2 regions of the Metabacillus indicus genome follow, and region 2 is predicted to be linked to the other one. Evidence: riboswitches for the same ligand, from Rfam matches in the RefSeq annotation. Region 2 holds a riboswitch; the other holds the start of a gene.
The links. Region 2 has a riboswitch for glycine ahead of gcvT (glycine cleavage system aminomethyltransferase GcvT). Riboswitches for the same ligand answer to the same signal wherever they lie in the genome.
Positions count from the first base shown of each region.

Region 1: it holds a riboswitch for glycine, as region 2 does, so the genes downstream of both, ACK1LH_RS20755 (amino acid permease) here and gcvT (glycine cleavage system aminomethyltransferase GcvT) in region 2, are expected to answer to the same signal.

Region 1 is NZ_CP176757.1:4,090,095-4,096,891, forward strand. Features, by position in the region: gene ACK1LH_RS20740 (malate:quinone oxidoreductase) at 1-235, opposite strand, end outside; gene ACK1LH_RS20745 (PadR family transcriptional regulator) at 620-1,174, shown strand; gene ACK1LH_RS20750 (DUF4188 domain-containing protein) at 1,177-1,674, shown strand; gene ACK1LH_RS20755 (amino acid permease) at 1,709-3,055, opposite strand; glycine riboswitch at 3,183-3,258, opposite strand; gene ACK1LH_RS20760 (iron-siderophore ABC transporter substrate-binding protein) at 3,493-4,548, shown strand; gene ACK1LH_RS20765 (FecCD family ABC transporter permease) at 4,550-5,584, shown strand; gene ACK1LH_RS20770 (FecCD family ABC transporter permease) at 5,581-6,612, shown strand; gene ACK1LH_RS20775 (ABC transporter ATP-binding protein) at 6,612-6,797, shown strand, end outside.
Region 2 is NZ_CP176757.1:2,756,501-2,763,297, reverse strand. Features, by position in the region: gene ACK1LH_RS14175 (DEAD/DEAH box helicase) at 1-1,407, opposite strand, end outside; glycine riboswitch at 1,712-1,804, shown strand; gene gcvT (glycine cleavage system aminomethyltransferase GcvT) at 1,971-3,074, shown strand; gene gcvPA (aminomethyl-transferring glycine dehydrogenase subunit GcvPA) at 3,100-4,446, shown strand; gene gcvPB (aminomethyl-transferring glycine dehydrogenase subunit GcvPB) at 4,439-5,899, shown strand; gene ACK1LH_RS14155 (rhodanese-like domain-containing protein) at 5,938-6,309, opposite strand; gene ACK1LH_RS14150 (biotin/lipoate A/B protein ligase family protein) at 6,529-6,797, shown strand, end outside.

The DNA.
Region 1 (6,797 bases), 1.3 Mb from region 2:
CGATATCTACCGAACCGTCCGCTTTTTCCGATGTATAGTTAAGCTCGCAAAGCGCAGCATGACCCGTTCCTGCATTGTTCCACTCATTTGAACTCTCTTCACCCGGACTTCCCAGTTTTTCAAATACTTTAATGTTCCAATCCGGCGCTACCTCTTTCAGCATCGCTCCAAGCGTTGCACTCATGACCCCGGCACCAATTAGAACCACGTCTGTTTTGTTCTTTAAGCTGCTCATACTACCCATCCTTATCCCCTAAATTTGCAAAAACGAGCAGGCTCCCGCATAAACATGCAGGCAGCCACCTTTGAACATACACAAGTCTTCTGAATATCAGTTTATCACAGTCTATTATGAATAGATTAAATTTTACTATTATCTGATAATTATAAACCATTTCCGGGCGGTTAAAAAGGATAAGTTCTCAGCGGATATGCAATTCCCTAATAAATGTATGAATTTTCACGGCAAAAAAGACTGATTCGAATATCCTGTGACGGCAGCTCCGCGACAAACGCATCCAAAATCTTTATAACTTAACATTTACATATCTTGTTTTTTAAGGAAAACCATGTATAATATATCTAAATGATATATATCTTTTAGATAGGGTGAAAAGATTTGAAAACCTACAACGATACAACCTACGCCATTCTTGGGATTTTAACAACAGACTGCAGAACCGGCTATGATATTAAACAGCTGATCGACAGGAGTTTAACTCATTTTTGGAAGATCAGCTACGGGCAAATCTATCCGACCCTTAAAACCATTGTCGAAGATGAACTGGCAACCGTCACGATCTCCTCTCAGCCGTCGAAACCGGAACGAAAGGAATATCATCTCACGGCACAAGGGAAGGAAACGCTTAAGAACTGGCTTGAAGAACCAGTTAAACAAATTCCGGCCGAGCGCAATGAAATTCTGCTTAAATTGTTTTTTGGACGTCATCAGCCAAAAGAAAACACGGTATCCACTCTAGAGGATTACAAGAAAAAGTTAGAGGCACGATACCTTACATATATAAACATCGAAGAAAGCATTACGGCCAACAAAGACCACGCAGAGGATGCCGTCTACTGGCTCTTCACACTGGATTACGGAAAACGGATGACAAAGGCTGCGATTGAATGGTGCACAAACACTCTTGAACAGTTACTGAATGAGGGGGATTAAAGATGACTGATAAAAAGTTTGCCGGGCGGTACACAACGGACAATCAGGACGATCTCGTTGTCTTTCTAATCGGAATGAGGGTAAACAAGCGACTCGCCCTTCATAAGTGGCTTCCCGTCTTTTTTGCCATGCCGGGAATGATCAGGGAGCTCTATATGAACAAGGATGAATTAGGCTTTCTGTCCATGGAAAGCTATTTCGGGCTGAGAACAACGGTCATGATTCAATATTGGCGCTCGACGGAGGATCTTCTTGCCTATGCAAGAAGCGAAAAGCACATGGCGGCATGGAAAAACTTCAATCAGAAGATCGGCAGCAATCCATCTGTAGGCATATACCATGAAACCTATAAAGTAAAAGCCGGAGACTACGAATCAATCTATGGGAACATGCCTCCGTATGGCTTAGGTAAAGCGCTCAACGTTATTCCTGTTGAAGCACACCGCGCCTCGGCAAAACAGCGGCTGGGGAAAAATGCAGCCAAAACCACTTCCATCTAAAACAGAAAAGAGGCTGCCACGCAGCCTCTTTTCATCAGGTCAGGGACCTTTTTTTCGCAGAATACAGGACATACAGCAAGATAAACCATACAGGCGTCAGCATCAGTGCCGGACGTGTCTCTTCCGCCACAAGCATCACGATCAGAATCAGCCCGAACAGCGCCAGCACCGCATAGTTGATGTACGGCGCAAACGGGGCCTTGAATGCGGATTTGGCATGCAGGTCACCGCGGGTTCTGCGGTATTTAATGTGACAGATCAAAATCACGCTCCATACCCAGATAAAACAGATGGCGCTGATTGTCGTCACAATACCGAAGGCCTGCTCGGGAACCAGCTTGCTTAGAAGCGCACCTGCTGAAACAACGGCAGCTGACAGCCACAGCGCATTGCCGGGCACATGCTGCTTAGTCAGCTTCCTCATGGAGGACGGCGCCTGGCCGCGTTTGCTGAGCGTAAACAAGATCCGGCTTGTTGAAAACAGCCCGCTGTTGCAGGCAGACGCAGCAGACGTCAGGACAACAAAATTAATGATTCCCGCCGCAAGCGGAATGCCGATCAGGCTGAACGTTTTCACGAAAGGACTCTCTGAAGCGTTCAGTTCCGTCCACGGATTGATGCTGAGCAGGACAATCAAAGCCCCGACGTAGAAGAACAGAATCCGGAGCGGAATTTTATTGATGGCAGACGGAATGTTCTTTCTCGGATTAGACGTTTCCGCGGCAGATACCCCGACTAGTTCCACTCCGACAAACGCAAAGACGACCATCTGGAACGAAAGCAGGAATCCGGTCATGCCGTTTGGAAACAGGCCGCCATGCTCCCAAAGATTGCTTACAGACACGGTTCCTGCATCTGTCTTGAATCCCATTACAATCAAGATTACCCCAATGACGATCAATCCCAGAATCGTCACTACTTTGATCAGCGCAAACCAAAACTCGAGTTCTCCAAAAAGCTTCACCGTGAGCAGATTGAGGCCGAGCAGCAGAAGCAGGCACACAATTGCCGGAACCCACTGCGGAATGTCATACCAGTACTGCACGTACACACCGACCGCAATGACATCGGCCATCGCCGTCATGATCCAGCAGAACCAGTACGTCCACCCTGTTACAAACGCCGCCCGCGGGCCAAGATAATCCTCTGCAATATCCGTAAACGACTCATACCCCGCCTTTGAAAGCAGCAGCTCCCCAAGCGCCCTCATCATGAAAAACAGCGCAACCCCTACAATCAAATAAGCGAAAATAATCGACGGTCCCGCAAGCTGAATCGCCTTGCCCGATCCTAAAAACAACCCCGTCCCAATCGTTCCGCCTATTGCAATCAGCTGCACATGGCGGTTCGCCAAATCTCTCTTTAATTCCTGCTGTGCCATTTTGAATTCCTCCTTCTTAGATGTAAAAAAACCAATAAAAAAAGAGACGGGAAGACTCCCAATCTCTTTTTGAAGAATACCAAAATAGCATTTGCCGCCCGAAAAACGGGTACACCAAACTCTAAATCTATACTCTTCTGTCCTTTTGCCTGAGATTGTGAACCCTTCGGCGCCGCTAAAGCGGTCTCTCCAGAAGCTGCTCCAGCTGTAGTGTGATCCACAGCTATCATAGCTTTCTCTATTAAAATTTGAGTATTTCTGAATAATGCTTAATTGTAGGCGGTGGGGCATTCCTTGTCAACAGTCCTGCAATGACAGGGATAATGTTCCATATTCTAATTGATAATTATTTTCATTGACAACCCTTCAAATTGAGGATAAATTAATGATAATGATAACTGTTATCAAATAAACTAGTGCTAAGGAAGGAACGACAAATGAATACAAGATGCAGATTTTTAACACTGGCTGTTTCTCTACTAACTGTACTTTTGATTGCGCTTGCGGGCTGCTCAGGCGGGCAATCAGGCAGTTCGGAAAAGACATCTGATAAGAAAGCTGATTCAAAAGAATCAAATACGCAATACCCAATCACGATCAAGCATGCATTCGGCGAAACGGTCATTGAAGAGAAGCCGGAACGCGTTGCGACCATTTCATGGGCCAACCATGATGTTGCACTTGCTTTAGGTGTAGTGCCTGTAGGTTTTTCAGCAGCAAACTACGGCATTCAGGATGACAGCGGCATGCTGCCTTGGACGAAAGAGAAAGTGAAAGAACTTGGAGAAGACAGCCCGAACATTTACCAGGATACGGACGGATTGGACTTTGAAGCGATTTCCGACTCACAGCCGGATGTCATTTTGGCCGCCTACTCAGGCATCACGCAGGAAGAATACGATACATTGAGTGAAATCGCACCGGTTGTAGCTTATAAGTCGGCGCCTTGGGTTGCTTCATGGCGCGAACAGGTAACCTACAATGCAATGGGTATGGGAATGGAAGAGGAAGGCAAGAAGCTGATTGAAGATACAGAAAAACTCATCCAGGAAAAAGCAGGTGAGCATCCTGAACTTAAAGGGAAGAAAGCGGCATTCGTCAGTATTTCAGCTGATGATCTATCCAAATTCTACATATACACTCCAGCAGACCCGCGCGGAGAGTTCCTGAGCGAGCTTGGGATGGAATACCCTGAAAGCATGACGAGCGAGCTTAAGGATGAAGACGGTTTCTACCTGGAATTAAGCGCAGAAAATGCGGATATGCTGAACGATGCTGAGATTCTTGTTTCTTATGGAAATGAAAACACCTTAAAAACATTGCAGGCAGATCCTATTTTCGGAAAAATCCCTGCGGTTCAAAGAGGATCTGTCGTGATCATCGGCGACAATACTCCTCTTGCAGCGGCCGGCAATCCAAACCCGCTTGCGATTGAATACTCCATTGATGAATACTTAACATTACTTTCAGAAGCTGCAGGCAAAGTAAAGTAACATGACGAACCAGTCCGTTACAGAAAAGAAGCAGCTGATGATACCCAGAAACTTCATAAAGGTTTTGATTTTCTCCCTCATTTTGCTCGGCTTATGCACAGCGGCTTCTCTTATGTTCGGGTCCCGTACGGTTGGATGGAAGGAACTCATGGACGGACTGTTTCATCCTGACGTACAGTCCCACGGAGCAAATGTTGTCCGGCAAAGAATTGCACGGACGGTATTCAGCCTTATGTGCGGCGCGGCCCTTGGCATCTCAGGCGCCCTCATGCAGTCTGTCACGCGCAATCCGATTGCAGATCCGAGCATACTGGGAGTAAACACAGGAGCGGCACTCTTTGTCGTCTGCGGCATTACCTTTTTAAATATCAGCACGGCAAGCCAGTATATCTGGCTTGCACTTGCGGGGGCAATCATAACGGCCATTTTTGTATTCGGAATCGGTTCAATGGGGAGTGGCGGAGCCACGCCCCTTAAACTCGTTTTAGCGGGTGCGGCCACAAGTGCAGCCTTATCATCGCTTGTGATGGCCATCATGATTCCCCGCTCAAGCGTCATGGATCAATTCCGTTATTGGCAGGTAGGGAGCGTCGGGGCAGGGAACTGGGACTCTATCTCTCTGTTTGTTCCGTTTCTTCTCACCGGAGTCCTGATTGCCGTCTTGTCGGCTCCTGCACTGAATGCACTTGCTTTAGGCGATGAAGCTGCGTCAGGTTTAGGCGTGCGGACAGGCACTCTCAGGCTGTTTGCTGCTTTTGGCGGCGTTCTGCTGTGCGGGGCAGCAACGGCACTGGCAGGTCCAATCGGCTTTATCGGTTTACTTTCCACTCACGTGATACGGCTCGTCATCGGTCCTGATTTGCGTTATGTCATTCCGATGTCAGCTCTTTCAGGGGCCATTATTTTAACGGTATCTGATGTGTGCGGAAGGCTTGCAGGAAGACCCGGCGAGCTTGAAGTCGGCGTCGTGACCGCCTTTATCGGGGCTCCCATCTTAATCCTATTAACTATGAAAGCGAAAATGCGTGCCTTATGATGAACGATACGATTAACCTTATTATGACAGGCAGAAAAAAGAGACGGCTCCGGTTTATCCTCGTGACTTCCCTTCTCGCAGTCATTGCGCTTGCCCTAAGCTGTGCCATGCTGATGCTCGGGAATACGATCTATCCCGTTCAGGATGTCATACGTGTCCTGATGGGGGAAAAAGTACAAGGAGCTACGTTTACAGTAGGCACACTCAGGTTACCTAGGATGATTGCAGGCTTGTTTGCCGGTTTTGCTTTTGGCGCTGCAGGAGTAGTCTTCCAGACGATGCTGCGGAATCCTCTGGCGAATCCGAACGTCATCGGGATCACCGCCGGTTCCAGTGCAGCCGCCGTTTTTTGCATCGTTGTCCTTCATGCAAGCAATACCGTTGTCAGCATTGCTTCTATCTTTGGCGGCCTTGCAGCTGTGCTCGTTATTTTCCTTTTGTCAAAAGGCTCCTCTTTTTCAATCGGCCGGCTGATCTTAATCGGCATCGGCATTCAGGCCATGCTTGATGCCGTGATTTCTTATCTGCTGCTGATCGGCCAGGAGCATGATATCCCTACTGCTATGAGGTGGCTTAGCGGAAGCCTGAATGGATCAAAGATGGAGACCCTCTATCCTCTGATCATCACCGTTCTGGTTTTCACCCCTGTCCTTATTGGACTCGGAAAGCGTCTCGACATGCTGGAGCTCGGGGAGGAGGCTGCGTCATCACTGGGCGTGGACACGGATAAAACGAGACTTGCCCTGATCATCAGCTCTGTCCTGATCATTGCGCTTGCCACCGCTGCAACAGGACCGATCGCATTTGTCGCATTTCTTTCCGGACCGATCGCAAAAAGACTGACGGGTGCCGGATTTTCATCAATTATTCCAGCAGGTCTTACAGGCATCATCCTGGTGCTGTCATCAGACCTTATTGGCCAGTTTGCCTTTACTGCCAGGTACCCGGTCGGCGTCATCACCGGCATTCTTGGAGCGCCGTACTTGATTTACCTGCTGATCCGAATGAACCGGAAAGGAGATTTATAATGAAACCGGCACTTACCTTTAAATCCGAAAAAATCACGGCTGGATACGAGAACAACCTCATCCTTCACGATGTCAGCCTTTCAATTCCAAGCAATAAAATCAGCATCATGATCGGAGCAAACGGCTGCGGAAAATCCACCCTGCTTAAAACAATGGCAAGGCTCATAAAACCAGCTTCCGGACAA
Region 2 (6,797 bases):
TTTTTCCTGCCCGAGACGGTGAATCCGTCCAATCCGCTGTTCAAGCCGCATCGGATTCCAGGGAAGATCATAGTTGATAATGTGATTGCAGAACTGCAGGTTGATTCCTTCCCCGCCAGCTTCTGTCGCAATCAGTACTTGAACCCGGTTTTTGAAAAGGTCTTTCATCCAGTCTTTTTTGCCCCTCTTGAATCCTCCCCTGAAAGGAACAGATGAAATGCCGTGCTGCTGAAGAAACCACTGAAGATAAAACTGGGTGGCCCTGTATTCTGTAAAAATGATGACTTTGTCATTGATTTGCTGAATCAGTTCAACCGTCCGCTGTGCTTTGGAATTTCCGTCAACTTCATTAATGCAGTTCATCAGCTCTTCAATGACAGAGTCTGGAAGAGGGGATGCTTCGCCTTCGGGGCGCTCGGCCATTTTTTTCAGCGTCATGTAGACAGCTTCCCTGCTTGAGCATGCCTCTCTTTGCAGCGTCATGATTGAAAACGTGCTGGCGGAAGAGGCGCCGAATGTTTTGAGACGTGATATAGCCGTATACAACTGGCGCTCACTCTCAGACAGCTCGATCGGAACGGTCTCAACATGTCGTTTAGGCCATTCAATGCCCGTATCTCCTCTGCGGTTTCGGATCATGACTTTGTTCACGAGTTCCTGAAGGTGCTCATGGTGTTCCAAAGAGCGGTTCTTGGCAGAAAATACTTCTGAAAAATAAGCTTCGTTGCCTAAATGTCCGGGCTTCAGCAGAGATACAAGGTTAAAAATCTCTTCTACGCGGTTTTGAATGGGCGTTGCAGTAAGAAGCAGGCAGTATTTCTTTTTCAGGCTCTGAACAAATTCATAGTTTTTCGTTTTGCTGTTTTTCAGTTTATGAGCTTCATCGATGATCACCAGGTCGTACTGCTGGTTAAGAACAATTTCCCGGTGGGGGCTTCTTTTTGCCGTATCAATGGAAGAGACCACTACATCGCAGGCTTCCCATACGTAGCTTTTCTTTTGCTCAACGGCTGGAATATAGAACTTTTCATGAAGCTCTCTTGCCCACTGGGAAACAAGAGAGGCAGGAACGAGGATGAGAATTTTCTTAGCGAGTCCCCGAATCATATATTCCTTGACGATGAGGCCTGCTTCAATTGTTTTTCCAAGTCCTACCTCATCTGCAAGGATGGCCTTTCCGTTCATGTTTTCCACCACCTGCCTTGCAACCTCCAACTGATGGGGAAGAGGAGTGAAGTCTGTCAGGTGATTTGGAGCTTGAAGCCCTTCAAAGGAAGGAACAATCAGGTGCTTTTGCACGGCGCATGCTAATTTGTAATTCTCCCAGCTGGCCCACGGACCGTCGTCATCAAGCTTTTTAAGAAATATATCTTGCCACGCGGAGTCAAATTTCAGTTTAACGTTCATGATTGACAGCCCTTTCAAAAAAGAGTAGATCTTTCTCTATTGTTCACGTTAAGTGGTAAAATAGCAGGTTATCACAATGGATTAGATGAAAAGACAGTAAAACACGAACATTCCAATGTGTTTTAAACAAAACATTTGTGAAAAAAGTGATTGATGAATAAAGACCTTAATGGTAGGATGTTAATAAGTAAGAAAGTTGCTAACTTACTCAGTTTTCAGTCAGCAGGCTTCTTATGTCAAAAATGTCATAATGTCTAAAATGTCTACTTATCAGTATCACCAATTAATGAAAAAATATGAGCGGATGAGAGCAAGGGGAGAGACTGCAGCATACGCATGCAGCGCCGAAGGAGCAAACTGATGTGAATCTCTCAGGCAAAAGAACTCTTGCTTGACGCAACTCTGGAGAGAGTTTGTGAAAGCGGCAAACCACCAAAGGGGAAAGCTCGGCCATTTTATTAGGCCGGGTAAACTTTCAGGTGCAGGGACAGAGACTTCCATTAAAGGGAGTTCTCTGTCCTTTTTTTGATGAAAAAAAGAGGATCATACCGGGAGGCGATGAAATGGCGGATTTAAAGCGGACACCGCTTTTTGACTTATACAAAGAGCAGGGTGCAAAAACGATTGATTTCGGCGGCTGGGACTTGCCGGTGCAGTTTTCTTCTATTAAAGAAGAACATGAAGCTGTTCGCGAAAGAGCAGGCTTGTTCGATGTATCCCACATGGGGGAAATTGAAGTGAGGGGCACTGGCAGCCTTGCATTTCTTCAAAAAACAATGACAAACGATGTTGCTCTTTTAAAAGACGGAGGAGCGCAGTATACCGCTATGTGCTATGAAGACGGCGGAACGGTGGATGATTTATTAATCTATAAAAAATCAGATGTGCATTATCTCCTTGTAGTGAATGCATCCAACATTGAAAAGGATTTTGATTGGCTGAACTCCCAGCTGTTCGGGGACACGGAACTGCACAATGTATCTTCAGATGTCGCCCAGCTCGCTATCCAGGGACCGCTTGCTGAGTCAATCCTTCAAAAACTCACGGATACAAATTTAAGTGAAATCAAGTTTTTTAAATTCAAAGATGACGTAAACATTGCAGGAGCCTCTGCTCTTGTATCAAGAACAGGCTATACAGGTGAAGATGGTTTTGAGATTTACTGCGCCGCGTCAAAAGCTCCTGAGCTTTGGAAAGCGATTTTGGAAGCCGGAAAAGAAGATGGTCTGCTGCCATGCGGACTTGGCGCCCGTGATACGCTTCGCTTTGAAGCGAACCTGCCGCTCTACGGACAGGAACTTTCCAAAGTTATTACCCCGATAGAAGCAGGCATCGGATTTGCCGTGAAACCGAACAAGGAAAGTGATTTCAACGGCAAAGCTGTGTTAAAGGATCAAAAAGAAAACGGACCGGACCGAAAGCTTGCCGGAATTGAAATGATCGATAAAGGCATACCGCGATACGGCTATGAGGTGTTTGCAGGAGAAGAGCAGATCGGGGAAATTACAACCGGCACACAATCTCCTACACTTAAAAAGAATATCGGTTGGGCACTGCTTAAGAAAGAATTTGCCGAGCCCGGCACTGAAGTGGTTGTTCAAGTACGTAAAAAACGCTTGAAAGCAGTTGTCGTGCAGACGCCTTTTTATAAGCGACCAAAAAAATAAACCGGGTTGAAAGGGGAATACATCCATGAAACATCGTTACTTGCCGATGACAGAGCAAGATCAGCAGGAGATGCTTCAAGCTGTCGGAGTAGCATCAATTGATGAGCTTTTTCAAGACATTCCTGAAAGTGTTCGATTTAAGGGCGAATACAGCATCAAGAAGGCTAAATCGGAAACAGAGCTAATGAAAGAGATGAGCGCGCTTGCTGCTAAAAATAAAGACCTAAGAAGCAATGCCTCTTTCCTTGGAGCGGGAGTGTATGACCATTACATGCCGATTATTGTGGATCATGTGATTTCAAGATCGGAGTTCTATACGGCCTACACGCCGTATCAGCCTGAGATTTCACAGGGCGAACTGCAGGCAATCTTCGAATTTCAGACGATGATCGCAGAGCTTACAGGCATGGATGCAGCCAACTCTTCTATGTATGACGGCGGAACGTCACTTGCTGAAGCGGCTATGCTTGCCTGCGGACAGACGAAAAAGAAAAAGGTCATTGTGTCAGGAGCCGTTCATCCGGAAAGCAGAGATGTGCTGAAAACGTATGCAAAAGGACAGTACATTGAAGTGGTGGAAGTGCCTGTCAAAAACGGCGTCACAGATCTTGAGGCATTAAAGCAGGAAATGTCTGATGATGTAGCAGCGGTCGTAGTTCAATATCCTAACTTCTTCGGCCAGATTGAACCTCTTAAGGACATTGAGCCAATTGCCCATACAGGCAAAAGCATGTTTATCGTCTCTTCCAACCCGCTCGCCCTTGGAGCTTTAACACCTCCGGGAGCATTCGGCGCGGACATTGTTGCCGGCGACGCTCAGCCGTTTGGTATCCCAACAGCATTTGGCGGCCCGCACTGCGGCTATTTTGCTGTCACTCAGAAACTGATCCGCAAAGTGCCAGGCCGTCTTGTCGGACAGACAAAGGATGACCAGGGACGCAGAGGATTTGTTCTCACGCTTCAGGCACGCGAACAGCATATCAGACGTGATAAAGCGACATCAAACATCTGTTCAAATCAGGCTTTGAATGCACTTGCAGCGTCTGTTGCCATGACAGCGCTCGGAAGAAAAGGAGTCAAAGAAATGGCTCTGCAGAATATCCAGAAAGCAAACTACGCTAAAAAGGCATTTAAAGAAAAAGGCTTTGACGTGCCATTTGACGGACCGATCTTCAATGAGTTTGCCGTTAAATTAAATAAACCGGTGAAAGAAGTGAATGCCCGCCTGATTGAAAAGGGCATCATCGGAGGCTTCGATCTTGGCAGCGTATATCCTGAGCTTGAAAATCACATGCTCGTAGCTGTGACAGAACTTCGCACGAAAGAAGAAATCGATCAACTTGTTTTGGAATTGGGGGATGGACATGAATAACGAGAATCAGCCATTGATTTTTGAACTGACAAAGCCTGGAAGAACAGGCTACAGCCTGCCTGATATGGATATTCCCGAACAATCAGCAGATGAACTCATTCCCGCTGACTATCTCCGCACAGAGGAAGCTGAACTGCCGGAGGTATCAGAGCTTGATATTATGAGGCACTATACAGCTCTTTCAAAGCGCAATCATGGAGTGGACTCAGGCTTTTATCCGCTTGGCTCATGCACGATGAAGTACAACCCGAAAATAAACGAAAATGTTGCCCGCATGGCAGGGCTTGCCCATATCCATCCGCTTCAGGATGAAAGTACCGTACAGGGAGCTCTTGAGCTGATGTATGACCTTCAGGAGCACCTTGTAGAAATTACAGGAATGGATGAAGTCACGCTTCAGCCGGCAGCGGGTGCCCACGGAGAGTGGACCGGACTTATGATGATCCGTGCGTATCACGAAGCAAACGGCGACACTGGACGCACAAAGGTCATCGTACCTGATTCTGCACACGGAACCAATCCTGCATCTGCTACAGTGGCAGGTTTTGAAACGGTCACTGTTAAATCAAATGAACATGGACTCGTCGATCTTGAAGATCTGAAGCGTGTAGTAGGAGATGATACCGCTGCGCTGATGCTCACAAATCCGAATACGCTGGGTCTGTTTGAGGAAAATATTCTGGACATGGCAAAGATCGTGCATGATGCAGGCGGCAAGCTGTACTATGACGGAGCCAACCTAAACGCCGTACTAAGCAAGGCTCGTCCCGGAGATATGGGATTTGACGTGGTTCACTTAAATCTCCACAAAACGTTTACCGGGCCGCATGGCGGCGGAGGACCGGGTTCAGGTCCTGTCGGTGTAAAAGCAGATCTGATTCCGTATCTTCCTAAGCCTGTTCTTGTGAAACGTGATGACAAATATGCATTTGACTATGACAGACCTCAGTCCATCGGAAGAGTCAAGCCGTTTTACGGCAACTTCGGAATCAATGTGCGTGCATATACGTATATCCGCACAATGGGGCCAGACGGCTTAAAAGCAGTGACAGAGTATGCGGTTCTGAATGCAAACTACATGATGAGAAGACTTTCAGAAGCCTATGATCTGCCGTTTGACAGACACTGCAAGCATGAGTTTGTTTTATCAGGAAAACGCCAGAAAAAACTCGGAGTGCGCACGCTTGATATCGCAAAGCGCCTTCTTGACTTCGGCTACCATCCGCCGACGATCTACTTCCCGCTTAATGTCGAGGAGTGCATCATGATTGAACCGACGGAAACAGAGTCAAAAGAAACACTTGATTCATTCATTGATGCTATGCTTCAAATTGCGAAAGAAGCAGAGGAAAACCCAGAAATGGTTCAGGAAGCTCCTCATACAACCGTTGTTGGACGTCTTGATGAGACAACGGCAGCACGCAAGCCGATTCTCCGCTATCAGAAGCAATAAGAAAAAGGATTCGCCGCTGGCGAATCCTTTTTTGTTATTTACTTCTTCGTCTTAATTCTTCCGCTCCAGCCCTTAAAGCCGCCTTTTAATGTGTAAAGATCTGAATAGCCCTTTTTCTTAAGCATCTGCGCTGTGCGTCCGCTTCTTACTGTGTTTTGGCAATAAAGATAAACAGGCTGGTCTTTGCGGATTTCTTTATGGCGCTGTCTCATTTGTGACATTGGGATGTTTCTTGCGCCAAGAATATGGCCGCCTTCAAATTCGTTCGGCTCGCGGACATCAATGAGCTGAGCCTTTCTGTATCCTGCACGGAATTCCTCTTCCGTTAATGTTTTCATAATTTTACGCTGGTAAAAATAAGAGAAGATTGTGTAGGCTGCAATTGCGCCGACTAAAATTAATAAGAAAATCCATGTTGTCAAGCTGACCCGACTCCTTTTTTATACCCTTTATGCGGGCTGGTTCATGTAAACTTCTGTTTATTGGACAAGTATAATTATATAAGAGCAGGGTCAAATTGTCATCCATGAATCAGAGTTATTTATTTTCATCCTGGAATTCTTTTTGATAGACTATGATAGCGGAATGTATTTAACAAACAGCCTAAGCATGAAAAATGGGGTATGAACATGGAGAAAGAAATTTGGAGATTTATTGATTCGGGCAACTGCTCTCCTGCTTACAATATGGCGCTTGATGAGGTGCTGCTTGAGTGGAACAGCGAAGGGAACTTTCCGCCTGTCATCCGTTTTTACGGATGGAATCCTGCGACACTTTCTGTCGGTTATTTCCAGAAGGCGGAAAAAGAAATTGACTTTGAAGCTGTTAAACGAAATGGGCTCGGCTTTGTGCGCAGGCCAACAGGGGGCAGAGGCGTTCTGCATGATAAAGAACTTAC